Regions from separate parts of the Kosakonia sp. SMBL-WEM22 genome, predicted to be linked through region 2. Evidence: predicted binding sites of a transcription regulator. Region 2 holds the regulator's gene; the other holds the start of a gene.
What was found. Region 2 encodes sigma-54, which starts transcription at its own class of promoters, with help from an activator protein. Its sites were predicted from a motif close to GTTGGCACANNTTTCGCTNT; they were not measured.
Positions count from the first base shown of each region.

Region 1: a site for sigma-54 is predicted at 1,927-1,946, ahead of HF650_RS05000 (gamma-glutamyltransferase family protein). Genes of this name have one in related genera too.

Region 1 is NZ_CP051488.1:1,055,566-1,059,070, reverse strand. It holds gene HF650_RS05010 (alanine--glyoxylate aminotransferase family protein) at 1-857, opposite strand, end outside; gene HF650_RS05005 (MurR/RpiR family transcriptional regulator) at 1,028-1,867, opposite strand; gene HF650_RS05000 (gamma-glutamyltransferase family protein) at 1,983-3,505, shown strand, end outside.
Region 2 is NZ_CP051488.1:4,420,092-4,423,596, forward strand. It holds gene lptA (lipopolysaccharide ABC transporter substrate-binding protein LptA) at 1-464, shown strand, start outside; gene lptB (LPS export ABC transporter ATP-binding protein) at 471-1,196, shown strand; gene rpoN (RNA polymerase factor sigma-54) at 1,245-2,678, shown strand; gene hpf (ribosome hibernation promoting factor) at 2,701-2,988, shown strand; gene ptsN (PTS IIA-like nitrogen regulatory protein PtsN) at 3,069-3,505, shown strand, end outside.

The DNA of each region.
Region 1 (3,505 bases), 1.7 Mb from region 2:
TCCAGCATAATGCGCGCGCATTCGCGGGCGGCGAAGAGCATGCTGGTGGCTTCGGTGTGATGGTTCAGGCGCTCCGGCCCCCAGTAATCCATCACCATGCCGAGATCGAAATAGTTGGAGTAGATCATCTCCTCGCTGCCGTCTTCGTGGGCCTCGGTGCGGATCCCCTGCTCAACGCAGCGGCGGGCGCGGATCGCCGCCTCCATGCGCGGGCTTAAGGTAACCGGCGCGCTGCCGGACGGCCCGCCAAGGCACTTCTGTAACCCGGCAGAGACCGCATCCAGCCCCCAGGCATCACACTCTAGTGGGTTGCCGCCAAGCGATGCGGTGGCATCGGTGTAGAAGAGTACATCGTGGCGGCGGCAGATCTCGCCCAGTTGATCGAGGGGTTGCAGCATCGTTGTCGAGGTGTCGCCCTGCACCGTCAGCAGCAGGCGCGGCTTAACGCGCTTGATCGCCTCTTCAATCTGATCCGGGGTGAAGACTTCGCCCCACGGCACCTCAATGGTATGCACCTCGGCGCGGCAGCGGCGGGCGATTTCACATAACAGGTGACCAAAGCGGCCAAACACCGGCACCAGTACGCGGTCGCCGGGGCGAATGGCAGAGACGAGGATCGCCTCAATACCGGCGCGCGAGGTGCCATCCACCAGCATCGTCCAGCGGTTTTCGGTGCGAAAGACGCCGCGATAGAGCGCCATCACCTCGTTCATGTAGCCAGTCATTACCGGATCGTACTGGCCGATAAGCTGGCTCGCCATCGCGCGCAGCACGCGCGGGTCGGCATTGATCGGCCCCGGCCCCATTAACAGGCGCTGCGGCGGGTTGATTTGTGAACTGCTGGAGAGATCAAACATTGGCACGTCCTTTATCCGGATCAATGAAACAAAAGGTTCTTATTTGCTATTTCTGCAACTAATGTGCCATAGATGAAAGGGGCAGGACTGGGGGGTAAACCACAAAATCGGGGGCACAGCGTGCCCCGCGTGGAGTCATCAGCGTGGTGCGAAAGCACCAAAAAAGTGCATCAGCGCGGTTCGAGTTCGTCGAGATCCTGATAGAGCGCGGCGATGGTATGGATGCGCTGGCGCCCTTCGCTGAGGGTAGTGTGTAGCAGCGCGTTGGCGAGCAGGTTCACCAGGCTCATGGCGCTGCTGTAGCTGTCGAACGCCGAGACGCTCTCCAGCGGCAGGCCGATATGCCAGCGGCTAACGGCTTTCAGCCCGCTGGCCTGCGCTTCGCTCAGCACCAGCACCGGCACCCCGCGGCTTTGCAGCGTCTCCAGCAGCGGACGCACGCCGCGCGGACGGCGGCGAAACGCCACCATCACCACCATATCCTCCCCGGTAAGATCGACAATTTCTTCTGCCAGCGTCTGCCCCGGCTGCGGCATCACCGCCACCTGCCCGCGGCTTTGCAATAACTGCTGGCGCAGATGCAGCGCCACCGGCGCGCTGTTGCGAAAGCCGATAATCACCACCCGCCGGGCAGCGCTCAGGGCAGTGATAATGGCGGCAAACTGCGCCGCATCGAGGCTATTGATCCACTGGGTCAGGTTCGCCATCTCCTGCTTATAGTGGCGCGCCAGCAGCGTATTGCCCTGCACCGCCTCGCGGCTTTCCGCCAGCGGCATTCCGCTCTGGCGCAGGGTGCGCAGCTCATCGCGCATCGCTTTAAAGTTGTCATAACCGAGCCGGCGAAACAGGCGGCTGACGGTCGCTTTCGACACGCCGCTTAAGCGCGCAAGCTCGGCGCTGTTGTAGCTCACCAGGTCGTCGAAGTGGTCGAGAATAAAGGCGGCCACCCGCTGCTCCTGCGGCGAGAGGTGGTCGTAACACGCGCGTAAGCGCATATCGAGCTGCTGCATAACGCCTCCTGCAACTTTTGTTTCAGCTAAAGCTGACACAGTGAAACGTATCGCGTCAATCTGGAACAGCTCTTGCTTAACACTCTGCTATACCCGCAAAAAAGGAAGCGTGACGATGCAGAGTAATATGGCCCCCTCCGGTATGGCGGTAACGCCGCACCACCTTGCCAGCGAGTCGGCGCTCTCGGTGCTGCGCCACGGCGGCGACGCGATTGAAGCGATGGTCGCGGCGGCGGCCACCATTGCGGTGGTCTACCCGCATATGAACGGTATTGGCGGTGATGGCTTCTGGCTGATCGTGCCGCCGAACGGTGAACCGCTGGCGATCGATGCCAGCGGTGCGGCGGGCCAGCATGCGACCACCGTCTTTTACGACGGGCATGCGCATATTCCCCATCGCGGCCCGCTGGCGGCGTTAACCGTGCCCGGCACACTGAGCGGCTGGGAGGAGGCGCTGGCGGTCTCCGCCTCCCTCGGCGGTGGGCAGCTTCCGCTGTCGCGCCTGCTGGCGGATGCTATTCGCTACGCCGCCGACGGCATTCCCGTCACCCAGTCGCAGGCCAGCGCCACCCAGGCGAAATACGCCGAACTGGTCGATGTGCCCGGTTTTGCCGACACCTTCTTACCAGAGGGCATTGCGCCCGCGGCGGGGAGCCGCTTTTGCCAGCCGAAACTGGCGCGCACCCTGACCCGGCTTGCCACTGAGGGGCTGGGCAGTTTTTATCGCGGCCCGCTGGCAACGATTATCGCCGCTGAAATGGCAGCTTTAGGTTTGCCGGTAACTGCACAGGATCTGGCTAACCATCGCGCCCAGCGCCGCGTGCCGCTGCGGCTGGCGCACAGCCAGGGTGAGGTGTTCAACATGACGCCGCCCACTCAGGGGCTGGTATCGCTGGCGATCCTCGGCATTACCGATCACCTGGCGATGGAACAGGCCAGCGAAGTGCAGACCATCCACCGAATTGTCGAAGCGACCAAAAAAGCCTTTGGCCTGCGCGACCGCTATATCACCGATCCGCGCCACGTCACGCTGCCGGTGCAGAGCCTGCTGGAGCAGGCACCGCTGGAACAGCTCGCCGCCAGCATCGATGAGCAGCGTGCTGCACCCTGGGGCCCAGGCAAAGGGCCGGGGGATACGGTGTGGATGGGCGTGGTGGATAAAAACGGGCTGGCAGTGTCGTTTATCCAGAGTATCTATCACGAGTTTGGCAGCGGCGTGGTGCTGCCGGAGAGCGGCGTGCTGCTGCAAAACCGCGGCGCGGCCTTCAGCCTCGACCCGCAACACCTGCTCGCGCTGATGCCGGGCAAACAGCCGTTCCACACCTTAAACCCTGCGGCGGCGCGGCTTAACGATGGTCGCACCATGGTCTACGGTACGATGGGCGGCGACGGGCAGCCGCAGACCCAGGCGGCGATCTTTACCCGCCACGTGTTGCAAGGGATGGGATTGCAGGAGGCGGTCTGCGCCCCGCGCTGGCTGCTCGGCCGTACCTGGGGGCAGACTTCCGACAGCCTGAAACTGGAGAGCCGCTTTAGCGAAGAGACAGCGCAGGCGCTGCGCGCCATGGGTCATGAGGTGGAGTGGCTGCCCGGTTTAAGCGAAGCGACCGGCCATGCCGGTGCGATTGTGCGCCATGC
Region 2 (3,505 bases):
ACCAGCCGATCCACATCGACTCCGATCAGCAGTCGCTGGATATGCAGGGGAATGTTGTCACCTTTACCGGCAATGTCGTTGTGACGCAGGGGACTATCAAGATTAACGCCGATAAGGTGGTAGTCACCCGTCCGGGCGGCCAGCAGGGTAGAGAGATTATCGACGGTTACGGTAATCCAGCCACCTTCTACCAGATGCAAGATAACGGCAAGCCGGTGAAGGGTCATGCCTCGCAGATGCACTACGAACTGGAAAAAGATTTCGTCATCCTGACCGGTAATGCCTATCTCGAGCAGTTAGACAGCAATGTTGCTGGCGACAAAATCACCTACCTGGTGAAAGAGCAGAAGATGCAGGCATTCAGCGACAAAGGTAAGCGCGTGACAACCGTACTGGTACCGTCGCAGCTGCAGGACAAGAGCAATAAATCCGCCCCGGCCCCGGCGCAAAAGAAGAGTAACTAATCCGTTATGGCAACATTAACTGCAAAGAATCTCGCCAAGGCTTACAAAGGCCGTCGCGTGGTCGAAGACGTCAGTCTGACCGTTAACTCCGGTGAAATCGTCGGCTTGCTTGGCCCTAACGGCGCAGGGAAAACCACCACCTTCTATATGGTGGTTGGCATTGTCGCGCGCGATGCAGGCAACATCATTATTGATGATGAAGATATCAGCCTGCTGCCGCTGCATGCGCGCGCGCGCCGCGGTATCGGCTATCTGCCGCAAGAAGCCTCCATCTTCCGACGCCTCAGCGTCTACGACAACCTGATGGCGGTGCTGCAGATTCGTGACGATCTCACTGCGGAACAGCGTGAAGATCGCGCCAATGAGCTGATGGAAGAGTTCCATATTGATCACCTGCGCGACAGCATGGGCCAGGCGCTCTCCGGCGGTGAACGCCGTCGCGTCGAGATTGCCCGCGCGCTGGCGGCCAACCCGAAATTTATCCTGCTCGATGAACCCTTTGCCGGCGTTGACCCGATCTCGGTTATCGACATCAAACGCATTATTGAACATCTGCGCGACAGCGGGCTTGGGGTGCTGATTACCGATCACAACGTGCGCGAAACGCTGGCTGTTTGTGAGCGCGCCTATATTGTCAGCCAGGGGCATCTCATCGCCCACGGCACGCCGCAGCAAATCCTTGAAGACGAACACGTTAAGCGCGTATATCTTGGGGAAGACTTCAGACTCTGATAGGGTAAGGTTCATTGACATTTTTTGTCGGAGAGTGCTGTTCTGAATATGAAGCAAGGTTTGCAACTACGGCTTAGCCAACAGCTAGCCATGACGCCACAACTGCAACAGGCCATTCGTCTTTTGCAGTTGTCCACGTTGGAACTTCAGCAGGAACTTCAGCAGGCGCTGGAGAGCAACCCACTGTTGGAACAAACCGATCTTCACGAAGAAGTGGATAGCGAACAGGTTCAGGAAAAAGATGGCCTGGACACTGCGGATGCACTCGAACAGAAAGAGATGCCCGATGAACTGCCGCTGGATGCCAGCTGGGATGAGATCTACACCGCTGGCACCCCGTCAGGCAGCAGTAATGATTACATTGATGATGAACTGCCGATCTACCAGGGCGAAACTACCCAGTCGCTACAGGATTACCTGATGTGGCAGGTTGAGCTGACCCCCTTCTCCGATACGGATCGCGCCATTGCGACGTCGATCGTTGATGCCGTCGACGAAACTGGCTATCTCACCGTGACGCTTGCGGAGATCCTCGAGAGCATGGGGAATGACGAGATTGGCATGGATGAGGTCGAAGCGGTGCTAAAGCGCGTTCAGCGTTTCGATCCTGTTGGCGTTGCAGCGCGGGACCTGCGCGACTGCCTGCTGGTTCAACTCTCCCAGTTCGCGAAAGCGACGCCGTGGTGCGAAGAGGCCCGGCTTATCATCTGCGATCATCTCGATCTGCTGGCCAATCATGACTTTCGCTCGTTGATGCGCGTCACGCGCCTAAAAGAGGATGTGCTTAAAGAGGCGGTCAATCTGATCCAGTCTCTCGATCCGCGTCCTGGCCAGTCGATCCAGACCAGCGAGCCGGAGTATGTGATCCCCGATGTACTGGTGCGCAAACACAATGGGCGCTGGGTAGTGGAACTCAACGCCGACAGCATTCCACGCCTTAAGATCAACCAGCAGTATGCAGCGATGGGCAGCGGCGGACGCAACGACGCCGACACGCAGTTCATTCGCAGTAATTTGCAGGAAGCGAAGTGGTTGATCAAAAGTCTGGAGAGCCGCAACGACACGCTGCTGCGCGTCAGCCGCTGCATCGTCGAGCAGCAGCAGGCTTTCTTTGAGCAGGGCGAAGAATTTATGAAACCGATGGTGCTGGCAGATATCGCCCAGGCCGTCGAGATGCACGAGTCCACTATCTCTCGTGTTACCACCCAGAAGTACCTGCACAGTCCTCGCGGCATTTTTGAACTGAAGTATTTCTTCTCCAGCCATGTTAATACCGAAGGCGGCGGCGAAGCTTCCTCCACGGCCATTCGCGCACTGGTTAAGAAGTTAATCGCCGCGGAAAACCCTGCAAAACCACTGAGCGACAGTAAGCTGACGACCCTGCTCTCCGATCAGGGGATCATGGTCGCGCGGCGAACCGTTGCGAAGTATCGAGAATCTTTATCCATTCCGCCGTCTAACCAGCGTAAACAGCTGGTGTGACCCAACCGATAAGGAAGACACTATGCAGCTAAACATCACCGGACAAAACGTTGAGATTACCGATGCCCTGCGCGAGTTTGTAAACAGCAAATTTGCCAAGCTGGAGCACTATTTCGACAGGATTAACCAGGTTTATGTTGTGTTGAAAGTGGAAAAGGTGACGCACATTTCAGATGCCACGCTGCATGTGAATGGAGGCGAACTGCATGCCAGTGCGGAAGGACAAGATATGTATGCTGCTATTGACGGTTTAATTGATAAACTGGCGCGGCAGCTCACGAAGCATAAAGATAAACTGAAACAACACTAATTGTCCGGGCGTCTGTCTGGCGCGTTGCACCCGACCGCAACCCGGTTGGGTGCTGGCTCCGGCGTCGCTTAGGTGAAATTATGATGAATAACGATTCGGCTCTTCAACTGAGCACAGTGCTTAACCAGGAATGTACCCGTAGCGGCGTACACTGCCAGAGCAAAAAACGCGCGCTGGAAATTATCAGCGAGCTGGCGGCGAAACAGCTAGGTCTGCCGCCACAGGTGGTCTTCGAGGCAGTTCTTACGCGTGAAAAAATGGGCAGCACCGGCATTGGAAACGGTATCGCCATTCCCCACGGTAAGCTCGAGGAAGATACACTCCGCGCCGTCGGCGTGTTTGTGCAACTCGAAACGCCGATTGCCTTCGACGCTATCGATAACCAACCCGTTGATCTGCTCTTTGCGCTGCTGGTGCCGGCAGATCAAACTAAAACGCACCTGCACACGCTTTCGCTGGTGGCCAAGCGGCTGGCGGATAAAACCATTTGTCGACGTCTGCGCGGCGCGCAGAGTGA